3 regions of the Alteromonas sp. DYW1 genome follow, and region 2 is predicted to be linked to each of the others. Evidence: predicted binding sites of a transcription regulator. Region 2 holds the regulator's gene; each other region holds the start of a gene.
What was found. The regulator sigma-54, encoded in region 2, starts transcription at its own class of promoters, with help from an activator protein. The targets are predictions, from matches to a motif close to GTTGGCACGNNNNTNGNNT.
Positions count from the first base shown of each region.

Region 1: flhA (flagellar biosynthesis protein FlhA) is a predicted target of sigma-54. The motif match lies at 1,157-1,175, and genes of this name have one in related genera.
Region 3: AC121Z_RS05770 (PEP-CTERM sorting domain-containing protein) is a predicted target of sigma-54. The motif match lies at 2,607-2,625, and genes of this name have one in related genera.

Region 1 is NZ_CM186038.1:2,632,936-2,638,545, reverse strand. Features, by position in the region: gene flhB (flagellar biosynthesis protein FlhB) at 1-953, shown strand, start outside; gene flhA (flagellar biosynthesis protein FlhA) at 1,235-3,334, shown strand; gene flhF (flagellar biosynthesis GTPase FlhF) at 3,362-4,747, shown strand; gene AC121Z_RS11810 (MinD/ParA family protein) at 4,744-5,610, shown strand; gene AC121Z_RS11805 (RNA polymerase sigma factor FliA) at 5,607-5,610, shown strand, end outside.
Region 2 is NZ_CM186038.1:711,373-716,982, reverse strand. Features, by position in the region: gene rapZ (RNase adapter RapZ) at 1-670, opposite strand, end outside; gene ptsN (PTS IIA-like nitrogen regulatory protein PtsN) at 708-1,151, opposite strand; gene hpf (ribosome hibernation promoting factor) at 1,196-1,483, opposite strand; gene AC121Z_RS03275 (RNA polymerase factor sigma-54) at 1,511-2,992, opposite strand; gene lptB (LPS export ABC transporter ATP-binding protein) at 3,064-3,789, opposite strand; gene lptA (lipopolysaccharide transport periplasmic protein LptA) at 3,789-4,388, opposite strand; gene lptC (LPS export ABC transporter periplasmic protein LptC) at 4,390-4,962, opposite strand; gene kdsC (3-deoxy-manno-octulosonate-8-phosphatase KdsC) at 4,959-5,513, opposite strand; gene AC121Z_RS03250 (KpsF/GutQ family sugar-phosphate isomerase) at 5,513-5,610, opposite strand, start outside.
Region 3 is NZ_CM186038.1:1,278,402-1,284,011, reverse strand. Features, by position in the region: gene AC121Z_RS05780 (GMC family oxidoreductase) at 1-1,226, opposite strand, end outside; gene AC121Z_RS05775 (substrate-binding periplasmic protein) at 1,634-2,413, shown strand; gene AC121Z_RS05770 (PEP-CTERM sorting domain-containing protein) at 2,684-3,394, shown strand; gene AC121Z_RS05765 (NADH:flavin oxidoreductase) at 3,744-4,841, shown strand; gene AC121Z_RS05760 (alpha/beta hydrolase family protein) at 4,849-5,610, opposite strand, start outside.

The DNA.
Region 1 (5,610 bases), 1.9 Mb from region 2:
TCATGCAACGCTCGTTTACTTTATCGCGGGATGAAACCTATGATTTGAATCATATGTTTCAAATCTGGGGGCAAGCATTCTCAGAGGTGAGTACGCCGGTTTTGTTTTACATGATCATTGCAATGGTGGCCGGCATCTATGGGTCAATAGCCTTAGGGGGCTACAATTTCACCTGGGAATCTGCGACACCAAAAGCTGAGAAAATTAATCCCATTAATGGTTTTAAACGCATGTTTGGTGTGGAGGGTTTGGTCGAGCTATTAAAGGCTTTGGGCAAGTTTATCGTAGTTGCGGGCGCAGCGTATTTATCCTTGCTCTTGTTTCGTGATGAAGCGCTGCACTTGGATCAGGAGCTCTATCCCCTGAGTATTTTTCATGCTTTAGATATGATCGAGTGGGCGTTCTTGATCATGTGCTGCGCGTTGATCCCAATCGTGGCGATTGATGTGCCCTATCAAAGCCATAAGCATCATGAACAAATGAAAATGACGAAGCAAGAAGTCAAAGATGAACGTAAAAATGCCGAGGGTGATCCACAAGTTAAAGGGCGTATTCGTAAACTACAATTTCAAGCTGCAGCAAGGCGCATGATGCAAGAAGTACCGAAAGCCGATGTTGTGGTTACTAACCCAACTCACTATTCGGTTGCTTTAAAGTACGATGAAGATGGTAATCGAGCGCCAGTCGTGGTGGCTAAAGGGGTTGATGAACTAGCGATGCATATTCGGAAAATCGCCACCGCCAGTGACGTACCATTAATTCCATCGCCGATGTTAGCGCGGGCTATTTATTACAGTACCGAAACAGATCACGAGATCCCTAACAAGCTGTTTATGGCGGTAGCCCAGGTGTTGGCTTATGTTTATCAACTCAAAGCCTTTAAAGCCGGTAAGGGCGCGCGACCAAAACCATTAAAACGTGACCTACCTATTCCGCCGGAATATCGTCGCTAGTTAATCTTCACTTAATCTAATTGTGTAGTTGGTTTAATGAAAAAAACGCTAAAAGCCCGTTGATGGTGATTGTCGTCAGTTGGCGATTGTGGTCATTGCTTGCTGCGTAAACCCTACCTGTTTGCTCTTGTTCGGGACAATTGCTGGCGGACAATTTTGCAAAAATTAGTCACTAAAATAAAAAATTACGCCATAAAGCAGAGACTGGCACAGTTGTTGAAATACATCTTGAAACCGTAATTTTTGCGTCAAAATTCCGTTATAGGGGAGTGGCTGTCAGGATGGAATTAACCGCTAAATGGCGAAATTTCGATAAGAACCAACTCAAGCGCTTTACGTCAGGGCTTGGCGCGCCCATGGTTTTATTGGCCATTATGGGCATGGTTATCTTGCCCATGCCACCCTTCTTGCTTGACGTGCTGTTCAGCTTCAACATAGCGCTATCGTTGGTGATCATTCTGGTTGCCGTATTCACGCAAAAGCCGGTTGATTTCGGTATTTTCCCCTTAGTTTTGCTTATCGCAACAGTCTTACGATTGGCACTTAATGTTGCTTCAACACGGGTTGTTTTGCTGTACGGGCATGAAGGTGGCGATGCTGCAGGTAAAGTGATCCAAGCCTTTGGTGAAGTCGTTATCGGCGGTAACTTTGCCGTGGGTGTGGTCGTATTCGCGATCTTATTGATTATAAACTTTAAAGTTGTGACCGCGGGGGCCGGACGTATCTCTGAGGTAAGTGCTCGTTTTACCTTGGATGCGATGCCAGGCAAGCAAATGGCTATCGACGCTGATTTGAATGCGGGCTACATCGATCAAGATGAAGCCCGTAAACGACGTGAAGAGATCACTCAAGAAGCTGATTTTTACGGTTCAATGGATGGTGCTTCAAAGTTCGTTAAAGGTGATGCTATTGCAGGCCTATTTATCATGCTTATCAATATCGTAGGCGGCTTGTTTATCGGCTTAGTGCAGTATGACCTGCCGTTCAGTCGAGCACTTGAGGTATATACCATTCTGACCATTGGTGATGGTTTGGTCGCTCAGATCCCATCGTTATTGTTGTCAGTGGCAACTGCGATAATCGTTACGCGTGAGAATGAAACCCAGGAAATGGGTCAGGAGCTGGATAAACAGCTCACCAACCCTCGAGCTTTGTCTATTGCGTCGGGTATTCTATTCGTTATGGGTATTGTCCCTGGTATGCCACACCTCGCATTCTTAAGTTTTAGTGCGCTTGCAGGGGGATTGGCCTACCTCAAAACACGCCAAGCCCAACAACCCGAGAAAGTTGAAAAAACCGGCGAAGTGTTACCGGCTGACAGTCAAACCCCGGCAGAAATTAAAGAACTCGGTTGGGATGACGTACAGCAGGTCGATACCATCGGACTAGAAGTGGGTTATCGTTTGATCCCCTTGGTGGATAAAGCGCAAGGTGGCGAGCTGTTGACGCGCATTAAGGGAGTTAGGAAAAAGCTTTCGCAAGAACTTGGCTTCCTGATCCCGCCAGTGCACATTCGAGACAATCTTGATCTCAACCCGACAACTTACACAATTGCCATGTTAGGCGTAAACGTCGGGGAAGCAGATATTAATCATGACAGCGAGCTAGCGATTAATCCAGGTCAGGTCTTTGGTAAGCTTGATGGTAAACCGACGAAAGATCCTGCCTTTGGTTTAGATGCTGTTTGGATCAAACCAGCCCAGCGTGAACATGCCCAAACATTAGGCTATACCGTGGTTGATACCGCCACAGTTGTGGCAACCCACTTGAGTCAATTGTTGACAACTAATGCCTATCAACTACTCGGGCACGAGGAAGCTCAACAACTCTTGGACATGTTAGCCAAGAGTAATCCAAAACTGGTAGAAGGGCTGATCCCTGATATTTTATCGCTCAGCACGGTGGTTAAAGTCTTGCGCACGTTGCTGTACGAAGGTGTACCTATTCGTGATATGCGCACGATTGTACAAACGTTGTGTGAATATGGTCCGAAAAGTCAAGATCCTGACGTATTAGTCTCAGCCGTGCGGATCGCTTTGAAGCGTTTAATTATCCAAGAAATCAATCACGGCGGGGCCGAGCTGCCCGTCATTACTTTGGCGCCAGAGTTGGAACAAATACTGCACAAGTCATTACAGGCAGGTGGCGAGGATGGCGCTGGTATTGAGCCTGGACTAGCTGACCGGATCCAGCAATCGCTCAGCGAGGCGACTCAGCAGCAGGAGCTGGCAGGAGAACCATCAGTATTGCTGACGTCAGGCATGTTAAGACCGGTATTATCGCGTTTCTTAAAACATGCGGTGACGGGTTTGCATGTCCTGTCCTATCAGGAAATTCCTGATGATAAGCAAATTCGAATTGTAAGTGCCGTTGGGCAATAAGCAGATAAGTGAAGTGGAGCATAAGCGATGAAAATTAGACGATTTGTCGGTAAGGATATGCGCGAGGCATTGCGTCAAGTGAAAGAAGAGCTTGGTGCTGATGCCGTAATCATGTCGACCCGCAAAACCGGCTCAGGCATTGAACTCGTTGCCGCTTACGACCCACATACACAAACACCGCCAACGTCAGCCAAAACGATTAAAGCGGAACCTCGCCAACGCACGCCAACTCTGAGTGAAATTATTGGCGATGATGGTCCGGATAGTTTGAAGCAGTTGCTTGAAAAGCAACAAGCGGCAAATGCGAAGCAGTCAGCAACGGCGAGTACCGAGCGAGAAACTACCAAACCTAATCGAGTGTCTGCGAAAGCTGAGCCTTATGCGCAGACTTATGCTGAAAAAGCGCCCAATGTGCAGGCGACACCGTCGGTAGAGAGCAATCAATCCGGTGCCGCGAACGCAACCGCTCAGCATCATGCAGACGTACCGCAGCAACTGGCGGATATGCATCAAGAATTGGCGTCGCTGCGTAACATTCTTTCATTTCAAGTCGCGGCATTGACAGAGCAACGCAAACAGTTGAAAAACCCATTGCATGGTTATTTATATGAACAACTTCAATTAATGGGAATTGAAGAATCACTCAGTGATCAATTAATCAATTATTTGCCAGCAGAAGCCAATGAGCGTGATGCTTGGTTAATGCTACTCAAATTATTAGCTAATCGAGTACACGTAGGCGGCCAGCATTTACTTACGCAGTCTGGTGTTGTCGCAATGGTTGGGCCTACTGGTGTGGGGAAAACGACAACAATCGCAAAACTGGCCGCGCGCTATGCTCAAAAACATGGCGCCGAACAGGTCGCTTTAGTGACTATTGACAGCTATCGTATTGGTGCGTTCGAGCAATTATCAACCTACGGTAAGATCATTGGTTGTACTGTTAAGAAAGCCCACAACGGTGAAGAATTGGCAAATGTTATTCATCAACTACGAAATAAGCGAATGGTACTAATCGACACTGCAGGCTTCTCGCAACGAGACGCGCGCTTAATTGGTCAGTTGCAAGAGTTATCGCGTGGGATTAACATGCCAATTAACTATTATTTGGTTGCGCAAGCAAATGCCCAATATGCCAGCCTGCAAGGCGTTGTGAATGCGTATAAAAACGTACCACTGCAAGGGTGCATATTCACAAAGTTAGATGAATGCTATTCATTGGGTGAAATGCTAAGTGTTGCTATAAACTATAACTTACCGCTAAGCTTTGTTACGGATGGTCAGAAAGTACCGGAAGATATTGCGTCTGCAAGTGGAAAAAATCTGATTTCTCTTGCAGCAAGGCTTTATAAAAAGTACAAGTTGCACCATACTAGCAACCATATAGCGGCAAATACAGCAAAAGCAGTATGATTGAAGATCAGGCTAGCGGCTTAAGAAGAATGAAACAATCACGTTTAATTAAGGTTATTGCGGTCACCGGTGGGAAAGGGGGTGTTGGTAAAACTAACATTACACTGAATACTGCTGTGGCAATGGCGAAGCAAGGGCAGCGGGTGCTGGTCTTGGATGCTGACTTGGGGCTGGCTAACGTTGACGTGATGTTAGGCTTGCGGGTCGACAAAAATTTGTCGCACGTTTTATCTGGCGAATGTACGCTCGACGAGGTGCTTGTGACTGGACCTCACGGAATTAAAATTGCACCAGCCACATCCGGCTCACAAAGCATGACGGAATTAACACCGACCCAACATGCTGGTCTGATCCGAGCCTTTAGTGAATTGAAAACCCCTATCGATGTCTTAATTGTCGATACTGCTGCAGGCATTTCAGATATGGTTCTGAGTTTTAGTCGCGCGGCACAAGATATTCTAGTCGTGGTATGTGATGAACCAACCTCACTCACCGATGCCTACGCACTAATAAAAATCCTCAACCGTGAACACGGCGTGTTCAAGTTTAAAGTCGTAGCCAATATGGTTCGTAGTGATCGTGAAGGGCGCGAATTATTTAATAAACTTTCGAAAGTCACTGGGCGATTCCTGGATGTTGCACTAGAGTTAGTGGCAACGGTTCCGTTTGATGAAAATATTCGTAAAGCGGTGCGTAAACAAACACCGATTGTTGATGCGTTTCCTGCTTCTCCAGCAGCCCTTGCAATCAGTGATTTGGCGCGTTCCGCAAGCCATTGGCCTATTCCCGAACAACCGGGCGGGCATTTGGAGTTTTTCCTAGAGCAGTTGTTAACTCGCAAGGCGGTAGGTGATAACGGGTGA
Region 2 (5,610 bases):
TCTGGATCTGCCAAACAAATTTGGTGACAATCGGCTGCGAACCTAAAAACTGTTCAACCGGTGAATCTAAGCCCGTTAGGTGTTTAAGATCGGGCTCCCAATGGGGGTTAGGTAAAAACCGGGCATCGAAAACGTAATCGGCATCTTTGGGAATACCATATTTGAAGCCAAAACTCTCGAAGACCAAAACCAAACGAGAACTCTTTTTTCCCAACACTCGCTCACGGATCAATTCAGCTAGCTGATGGACGGATAGTTTGTCAGTGTCCAGATAGAGATCAGCGCGTTCAGCAATTGGAGCAAGTAACTGTTTTTCGGCAATGATGGCGTCTGAGAGTGAACGATTTTCCTTTGACAGTGGATGTAAACGTCGGGTTTCACTGAAGCGTTTAACTAGCTCATCATCGCTGGCGTCTAAATAGATGACGTTCATGTCCCATGCGTCAGGGAGATAATTAAGAATTTCTACAAGTTCATTGGGATCTTTTGGCAAGTTGCGAACATCAATGCTTACCGCGACAAGGTCATACTCATCGACCACGGCATGTGTCAGGGTGGGGAGTAGATTGACGGGTATATTATCAACACAATAGTAACCTAAATCTTCCAGTGCACGTAGCGCAATTGATTTCCCTGAGCCACTGCGACCGCTGACAATAATAAGTTTCATGTGAACGTATCAATTCCCTTAGATTAATGTGTACAGATTAGGCCAAAGCTTGCAGGATTTCATCACTTGTTTGCGCTTTGCGGATTAATTTAACCCGATCTTTGTCTGCTAACTTCCCAGCAACGCTCGCCAACGTTTGCAAATGGCCGTCAGCTTGATCTTCTGGCACCAGAATAGCAAAGAAAATATCGACGGGTTTATCGTCGATAGCGTCAAAATCGATTGCAGGCTCACTGGTTACTACGATTGCCATAACGTTACTCAAGCCCAACAAGCGACCATGTGGGATAGCAATACCATTGCCGATTCCAGTGCTTCCCATGCGTTCACGTTGCATGAGAGCAGCGAGAACTTTATCTTGGTCAATATCGGGATTATTGTCCGCAGCGAGTTGGCTAATGATTTCTAGAATTCGTTTTTTGCTATTACACTGAACCGCACATTGCGTGCGGTTCGTGCTTAATATTGTTTGTAGGTTCATGGTTTATTAAAAAACTCCAAATCTCCAAGATGGAGAGGACCGCTTTAATGCTTTTTCAGCTTTTCCTTATGCCGGATAACCTGACGATCAAGCTTATCTATCATGCTATCAATCGCTGCATACATATCAGTATCTTCCGATGATGCAAATATCTCCGCACCACTCAGATGCACAGTTGCTTCAGCCTTTTGATTTAACTTTTCCACATTTAATATCACGTGCACGTTGGAAATATGGTCAAAATGTCGTTCCAACTTTGAAAATTTGGTGTCGACGTAATTGCGGAGCGAATCGGTAATATCAACGTGGTGACCAGTTAAGTTAATTTGCATATATCGTCTTCCTTCTTGTTCGAGCTATTAGAGTAAACTCTTACGTTGATTGGACGGGGGAATCGCGAGCGATTCACGGTATTTTGCTATTGTCCGACGGGCCACTTGTATACCTTGGTCCGCCAACAATTGAGCAATCTTGCTATCACTCAGTGGCTTGCTCGGTTTTTCGGCTGCCACCAGCTTCTTAATTAATGCACGTATCGCCGTAGAGGAGCATTCGCCACCCCCGTCAGTCGCAACGTGACTAGAAAAAAAGTATTTCAGTTCAAAAATGCCGCGCGGGGTGTGCATATATTTTTGCGTTGTTACCCGTGAAATGGTTGACTCATGCATATCTACCATTTCAGCCACGTCATTTAACACCATGGGTTTCATCATTTCTGGCCCATGCTCAAAAAAGCCAATTTGCTGCTGCACGATACAGTTAGCCACCTTTAATAATGTTTCATTGCGGCTTTCTAAACTCTTTATGAACCACTTAGCTTCTTGCATATGCGAACGAATAAATTGCGAATCGCTGCTGTTGCGCGCGTTGCGACTCATGGCAGCATATTGCTGGTTTATACTTAGTTTAGGCAAACTGTCTGGATTTAGCTCGACATTCCAGCGACCATTTTTCTTACTGACTGATACATCCGGAATAACGTATTCTGGCTCCTTCGTAATCAGCGCACTGCCTGGACGCGGATTAAGCGTTTGCAATAAGCGTAGTGCCTCTCTTAGCTCTTCTTCCTTTAGTCTGCTTTTGCGCATCAAAGTTCGATAGTCTTTACTGCTTAACAGATCAGAAAATTCGATGAGAATTTGCTTGGCTTCTGCTACCCAAGGAGTGTCAGGCGCAAACTGGTTAAGTTGGACTAACAAGCATTCCTGCGGTGTGCGAGAGCCAGAGCCGATAGGATCAAACATTTGAATGCGTTTCAGCACACACAAGACTTCATCTTCTTCAACCTGCTCGTCCGTTACGTCATCATTCACACTGGCGAGAATATCTTCAACTGTGCAGGTTAAATAACCTGATTCGTCAATCGAATCGATGATTGCAATGGCGATGGCGCGATCGACTTCGCTAAAAGGAGTCAAGTCCATCTGCCACAGCAAATGGTCCTGTATATTGTCGGTGGTTTCCCCCTGAAAAACCTGGTCATCATCACTACTTGAAGACATTGGTGCTGGTGCCGATGAAGCACTGTAGTATTCATCCCAAGTACTATCGATGGGCAACTCATCCGGCAAATCGGCCTTTTCAAGCGCATCACCACTTTCAAGTGAATCATCACTGGAATTCGCCGTTGGCTCTTCCTTTTCCTTACTATTGGTCTGCAGATCACTGTTGCTGTCTGGCTCGTGAACCTCTTCTAACTCGAGTAATGGATTAGAATCAAGCGCCTCTTGGATTTCGGTTTGTAAGTCGAGCGTCGATAACTGCAGCAGTTTGATTGCTTGCTGCAACTGCGGCGTCATCGTAAGTTGTTGACTGAATTTAAGCTGTAACGAGGGCTTCATTTATTGCTCTTTACTTCCCACACCATGTGTTGACGAACTCTGCTTTGCACAAATTATTATCGTTAGGTTAACTATAGCCTGAATTGCTCGCCGAGGTATACATCTCTCACTTTTTGATTTGCTAAAACCTCGTCTGCCGTACCTGCAGCGATTAACTCTCCATGACTAACAATGTACGCTTTCTCACAAACATCAAGGGTTTCACGGACGTTATGGTCAGTTATCAAAACACCGATACCGCGCTCGCACAGGTGCTGAATAATTTTTTTAATGTCGTTGACCGAGATAGGATCAACTCCAGCAAACGGTTCATCAAGCAAGATAAATTGTGGGTTGGCGGCCAGAGCTCTGGCAATTTCAACTCGGCGTCTCTCCCCCCCCGACAAGCTCATTCCAAGACTGTTGCGAATATGATTAATATTAAATTCGTCGAGCAATGCATCTGCCTCTTGCTCCCGCTGAATAGTGGTTAATTCTTTGCGAGTCTGCAAAATAGCCATGATATTTTCGAGCACCGTTAATTTACGGAAAATCGATGCTTCTTGCGGTAAATAGCCGATACCTTGACGCGCCCGCTCATGCATGGGCAACAAAGTGAGTTCAGATTGGTCAATATAAATCCGCCCATGATCCAATGGCACTAGCCCCACAATCATATAAAACGTGGTTGTTTTACCGGCACCGTTAGGCCCCAGCAGGCCGACGATTTGACCGCTATCAACGCTGAGACTAACGTCTCTAACAACTTGTCTGGACTTATAAGATTTCGCTAAGTTCTGCGCGATCAGCGTAGCCATTATCGCGGCTCTTCCTGTTGCGGTTGCTCTTCTTCTGGCTCGTCGTCTTGCAGATCTTTAAACGTTTCTGGGCGAAATACGGTGGTAACCCGGCGCTCTTCATCGTTATCATTGCTTTGCGCAAGTAGCTGCTCTTTCTCCATATCAAATTGGATCAAATCACCTTGTACCATACTGCTGTCGCGCACCAACTGTGCTGAACCATCTAAGGTAATGGCGCGTGACGATACAGCATAAGTAATTGAATTCGCCTGCGCCGTTACTCGACTGCCATCATCCATATTTTGCGCGTACATTGCGGGGCGCCCACGTGCGATAAATATTTCGCGACCTTCACCTTCTGTGGCAATAACTTCAACCTCATCCGCATGAATTTCCATCGACCCCTGGGTAATATGAACATCATCCTTAAAAATAGAGGTTTTATTTTTACCATCGACAAACTGGCTTTTTGCATCCACTTTGATTGGTTGACTAAAGTCAGACTGCCCTGCCCACACGAATGTAGCAAACACGCCGTAGCCGAGAATCAAAATACTACGATAAACGGCTGTAAAAATCGGGGTCTGACTAATGCTATTAAAAAGGTTACGCAGCATACTAGAGGGCCTTGTTCGTGGGTGAATATACAGTCTGGACATGCTGTTGTAATTCATAAGTCTTATTCGTGAGATCCGCATTCAATCCATCGCTCTGTATTTGGTAATCCTCACCAATGATGGTGACTGCTTGATCAGATGTCATTATTTTAGTCGTTAAGTCTATTTGAAGGAACTCCGTTGCAATAGTTTTTACGAATTCCTCGTCATTCAGACTCCGAATGGTCACATTTCGTTCAAGTTGAATGCGATTGTCGTCATACAAGGTGCCTTCTTCAGCCGTTACCTGCCAGGGCGTATCCTCATCGTCCATGTAAATGGTATATTGTGGTTGCTTAAAGTAAACAAAACCAAGCTGTTCGAAGTGCTCCATTTGTTGGGCAAATATGCGGTGGCTAAGCTTACCCGATTCATCGTAGATTGCACTGCGTAAGTTTTTTGCTTGATAGGTCGGTTTATAAGCGTCTTCTTCATTTTCTACCGTGGTCACTGAATCTTCCTTTAACCACGTTGGGATGTAGGTAGCTAGGGCAAGGATAAACAACGCCGAGATACTATATCCAAGCCGATTCACACGCTAGCTCCGGTAAAATTATCCAGTTGTCCATGAATTTGCAAGAGCACATCGCAAACTTCTCGCACCGCGCCAAAACCACCGCGAGCAGATGTTGTCCAGCGCGCTTGCTGGGTAACTAGTGGATGAGCATCCGCAACCGCAATCGGCACCGCACTGAGTGCAAACATCCCTAAATCTGGTACGTCATCACCGATTGCAGCGACTTGCTCTGCAGTGAAATTTGTCACCTCAAGGATTTCTTGTAGTGCCTGCGCTTTGTTCTCTTGCCCTTGCACAATAAAATTGGTGTTTAATGCCTGCATCCGCTGGGCCACGATTCTCGACTCGCGCCCAGTAATTACCGCAGTTCTAATGCCTATCCGTTGCAATGCTTTAAAGCCAAAACCATCGCGGGTATGGAAGGCTTTCAGTTCTTCGCCTTGATTGCCCAGATAGATACGCCCATCCGAAAACACCCCGTCGATATCACAGACTAACAATCGCACTTGACTGAGTGCCGTGTAAACGTCACTTGGCAGCGTACCGTACAAGGTTTCAATTTGCTTCATTACAATACTCCAGCCATTAGCAGCATGTGCATGTTAAAGGCACCGACTGGCTTTCGTTCGCTGTCCACCGCAAACATAGCACTGATCTTATACTGTT
Region 3 (5,610 bases), 570 kb from region 2:
AGTGCATGGTCGGCTGGATGATTGCTCTGCAATCGGATCTCTCCTCGGCTTTTAGGGTACAAGCAACATACGTGCACGCCATAACCGTAACCTAATACAGAATGACGACCGTGGTCTTCTAGAATTGCAGGTAAAAAGTGAAATTGAATATCTGGACCGGATTGCGCCAATGAAGAGCGCATAAAACCACCAGCTTCAGCAATATTTGAGGAAAATAGCCCCTTACGTTTAAACAAGTATTTAAACGTTGCAGCGATATACTTAGGTAGTGCAGAGAATGCCACAGCATATCCCTCGCGTGCTTTACACTTATGCTGCACAATCGCGTCTAGGTGGTCTTGCAAATTTTGCCCTACCCCAGGTAAATCAACCTGTACGTGGATCCCCTTTTCACGCAAATGCTCAGCCGGTCCAATCCCTGAAAGCATCAGCAATTGTGGCGAATTAATCGCGCCACCGCATAATATAACTTCCTGACTTGCCTTAAGACGTTGAGCTTTGCCGCCAATACGCGCTTGTACGCCTGTAGCCTGCCCATCCTTTAACAAAACACGCTCAACCATCACGCCAGTCATAACCGTAAGATTATTGCGCTGTAAAGCGGGTTTTAAAAATCCTTTTGCCGTCGAGCAACGCTGTCCACCCACTTGGGAAACTTGATAAAAGCCTAAACCTTCGCGCTCTTCCCGATTAAAATCATCCAGAATATTGAAACCGACAGCATCTGCGGCGGCAACAAAGCGATGCGATAATTTATCCTTATGCCGTAAATCATCGACATTCAGTGGACCACCGACACCATGATACTCGTCAGCCCCGCGCTGGTTGTTTTCGGACCGTTTGAAAAACGGCAATACTGAGTCCCAGTCCCAACCCGTCGCACCCTTGGCGGCCCAATCGTTGTAGTCGTTTATATCACCGCGAATGTAGCACATCGCATTAATGGAACTTGAACCGCCTAACGTCTTGCCACGCGGCCAGAATAATTCTCGATTATTTAACTGCGCTTGTGGTGCTGTGTGATAGCCCCAACCAATCCCCTCGACACGGGAAAGCAGTGATAAACCAAATGGAATGTGGATTAACGGGTTACGGTCTTTACCACCCGCCTCTAATAGACACACTTTGCACGCAGGATTCTCGCTCAAACGCGCCGCCAGCGTGGCGCCAGCTGAACCTGCACCGACAATAATAAAATCAAAGGCGTCAGTTGTTGTTTGCATCATTTTTACTACCTAGAACTGGATCCCGAACTGCTCGGACATCGTACCAGTGTACCAAAATTGTTTATCCAAGAGTTAGCAGAATGTTAATAAAAATTAGAAAAAACAACCTAACTAAAAACACATATATAGCAAACGATGAGCGACGCAATTATTAACCTGCAGCTCATCGCGAGCTGTTTTATTCTTTCGCCAAAAAAGAAATAAAAATCATTGCGTTCATAGCGGTTGTCGTTTTGAGCATTAATGATGCTTAGTTGGTTATAAACTGAAGATGCTACTGCGGTTACATCGATACCGTTGCACGCAGGATCTGCGCAAATTATCGAAATTTCAATATCAATTGCGCATTGCGCACTTGGTCAAAGGTGTTCTACACTTAGCGTAACAAGTCATTCAGCGTGATTGTAGTGTTCAAAACTCTCGTTTTTATCATCTTCAGCCTGCCTATTTTCTGCCTTACCGCGAAAGAGTTTACAATTGCTATCAATGAGCGCCAAATCTATCGCTATGTCGATGCACAAGGCTTTTGGCAGGGCCAAGATATAGAGTTAATTCGTGCTGTGTTTAAACGCACTCCATACACGCTCACTTTCGTCGCTATGCCTTGGTCGAGGGTATTAAAAAGCATTGAGTCAGGCTTAGTCGATATGACACTGGCAGCGAGCATATTACCTGAGCGACAAAACTATGCGTACTTTTCCTCGCATATTTTTAGACACAGCCACTACGTACTTTTTGTCAATAAACAACGAATGGACTCCTTTGCAGGTATCAAATCGTTGGCCGATGTTGCTGCCTCAAACGTGTTGATTGGCGCATTACGTGGGGCAATTTACTCCGACTCATATGCACACTTAGTGGAAGACAAAAAATTTCTGGAGCGCATGGTTTTTATCGACAATGACCAAAACCTACCCCAGTTAGCGGCTCTAGGACGTGTGGATGGCTATATTGAATCAGAGATTGAAGGCCGCCACTATTTACAAAACTGGGATTCAAAACAACACCAGATGGTGCCACTCTTTCGTATCACCAGTGATCAGGAGGCGAGCAATTATCTCATGTTTAGTAAACAAACGATTGACTTGGCTACGGTCGCCGAATTTGATGCAGCGCTCAGCGACTTACATGCGAGCGGTGAATACCTCAGTATCGTTGCCAAATACTTACCTAGCGTGCGTCACTGAGTCTCGTTCTATACCATCACACGCAAAATTTACTCAAGAAGCATCCGACCGACAACCCGCGTGAAAAAAGCAAGAGCACCAAACAGTCTCAATCAATCGCTATCTAATGATGAGTGTCAACTTTCTTTACATTTATCGATTTTCGGCCAAACTAGAAACCACGTAAATAACTGATTTAAATAGACCAATTAACGCAGGCACGGTTTATGCAAAGCACAAAATGCGCAACTTTTATTTAACTCGCGCAGAACCACTCAACAAGGAACAGGTATGAAAAAACTTTTAACAAAAGCATTTATGCTAGCTGCTATGTTCAGTATTGCGCAAAGTGCTACTGCTGCAGTTATCTATTTGGACTTCGAGAATATCGCGCCTTATCCCAATGACAGTACTGTCCAAATTGCAGGGTATTACAATGGCGGCACTTCAAGCTTTGGCACCACAGGAACTAATTTTGGCGTAGAATTTAGTAGCGGTGCTACGCTATTGTGCCTGAATAACGTCGGAGAAACTTGCAGCAATACCTCGCGCGGCGATGTGGGTATTAGCACTTCACGCAATGGAGCGTTGTATTTCCCTACAACTAATCCGTTTATGAATGTTGCTGCTGGTTTTACTAACGGTTTCTCGTTTGTCTACTCAGATCCGTTTGCAGCCGGTAGCTTCTTGAGTATATTCGACGGCTTGAATGGCACAGGCAACTTACTAACTACAGTCGTGTTACCAGGAACATTGAATGGTAGGTCCGGTGGATGTGATGCCGCGTATGACGCAAGCTACTGCCCATTCAACAGTTTTGGCGTCAGTTTCTCTGGTGTTGCTCAATCAGTATTATTTGGCGGCTCAGTGAATAGCCAAGTTTTCGACGATATTACTTTTGGCAGCTCGACGGTTGGAGGAACTACGGTTCCTGAGCCATCGACCCTTGCCATTTTGATGCTTTCTGTATTAGGTCTTACGTTAAAACGTAAAAATCGCTAGGCAGCACGCAACAATTCTACTCAAGACTATTGCGCCTGAATACAGGCGCAATTACGTTTTGGAGTCCATAAATCTGAAACTCTACTCCCTACATTTTTTGTAGCCTACAAACAAAACTATAGGGGAAGCAATACTTAACATTTATCCGGTTAACAGTTAGCTCATCCTCTATCAAAATACCTTGCAATCGTAAAAACCAAGCCTCTGGTCTAGTACAACTTATGTAGGACTATTCATAACTGTCAATTGACTCTGCCTAGTTCTGATTTAATCTACTGTCAAGTTCTCAGTCACAAATACAAATGATTGGATTTTCGTAATTCTAGGCACTTAACCGGATGATCGCAGTATGCAAACAAAAGCTTTATTCAGCCCCTTTATACACCCCAAATTAACCCTCAACAATCGCGTCGTTATGGCACCTATGACGCGTCAGTTTTCACCTAATGGGATCCCAACAGAAGCTGTAGCAGGCTATTATCAACGTCGGGCGCAAGGTGGCACCGGGTTGATTATTACTGAAGGTACTACTGTTAATGATCCGGTAGCAACTATGGCTGAGAGCATCCCGCAATTCCATGGTGAAGCAGCATTACAAGGTTGGCAACAGGTAGTGAATGAGGTGCATGCTGCGGGCGCTAAAATAATGCCACAACTATGGCATGTTGGAATGGCACGTGTGGCTGATAAAGCTCCCTTCCCTGAATTACCGAGTGCCGGTCCATCGGGCCTTTTTAAACCAGGTAAGCAAGGAGCTGAACCAATGACCGTTAAGCATATCGAGCGCGTCATTGCGGCCTTTGCCAGCGCTGCCGCTGATGCCAAACGCTTAGGCTTCGATGGCGTTGAAATACATGGTGCGCACGGCTATTTAATTGACCAATTTTTCTGGGAAGGTACCAATCAGCGCACTGATGCATGGGGCGGCGATATGCAACGCCGGTCACGCTTTGCAGTGGAAATAATCAAAGCGATCCGCGCCGCGACCGCCCCCGACTACCCTATTATTCTGCGTTATTCACAGTGGAAACAGCAGGACTATGCGGCCCGCTTAGCTCACTCCCCCCAAGAACTTGAAGCATTCCTGACACCGCTTAGTGATGCTGGAGTGGACATTTTCCATTGCTCACAACGTCGCTACTGGGAACCTGAATTCGAAGATAGTGCATTGAACTTAGCCGGATGGACTAAGAAATTAACGGGGAAGCCAACCATCACTGTCGGCTCTGTGGGTTTGGATGGTGACTTCTTTGAAGCATTTCAAGGCAAAGGTTCAGGTACCCGCTCAATTGATGACTTGCTGGCTCGCATTGAGCAAGGCGAGTTTGATTTAGTCGCGGTCGGCAGAGCACTACTGCAAGACCCTAACTGGGCTAATAAAATCAAGAATCAGCAATTAGATGAGCTCGAACAATACTCCGGTGATGCATTAGCGACCTTATCTTAAGTTACGCTTAGAGGTAGCGTGCTAGCCAATCCAGAGTTTCTGCTAACATGGCTTGTCGATTTTTCTGCAAGCCATGATTATCGTCAGGATAAATCACTAATTTATGCGCATGTTCATGCTGTGCAAGAGCCTCTGCAAGCATTTCAGACTGTTTAACATTCACCCGCTTATCTGCGCTACCATGCATGAGTAGCACCGGCGCTGAGGGTAATTGATCAATCCAATGAATAACTGAGCGCGATTGCAGTGCTGCGGCTCGATTGTTAGCAAAATCTGGTACGCGTTTTTGATACACCTTTTCCATTGCTGGCCGCCATGCCAGCGCTTGCTCTGCGTCAGCATCTCCTGCAATAGCGACAATCGCCTTGAGGTTTGGCATCTGTTTGGCCGCTAAGTAACTTTGCATCGCACCGCGGCTCCAACCCATCAATGCAATTCGCGTTGGATCAGCTGCCGGGATCTCGACTAATAGCTGAGGTAGCGCCAATACATCATTCACGTCCTTACCGCCGAATTCATCGGCACCGTTGTTGGCAATAAAACGGGTACTTGCGCCCCGATATTGACTGCCAATAACCACGTAACCAGCCAGAGCTAAATCAGCTAAGAGACTGATTTTCTGAGCGAAAACCACTGCACCAAAATCGGCATTTCCGCCACGATTGAATATCACTACGGGCAGAGAACCCGTTTCTGCAGATTTGGGTTTAAGGTAATACCCTGCCACGGTCAACCCATCAACGCTATAGGTAAAGTCGACACAATCAAG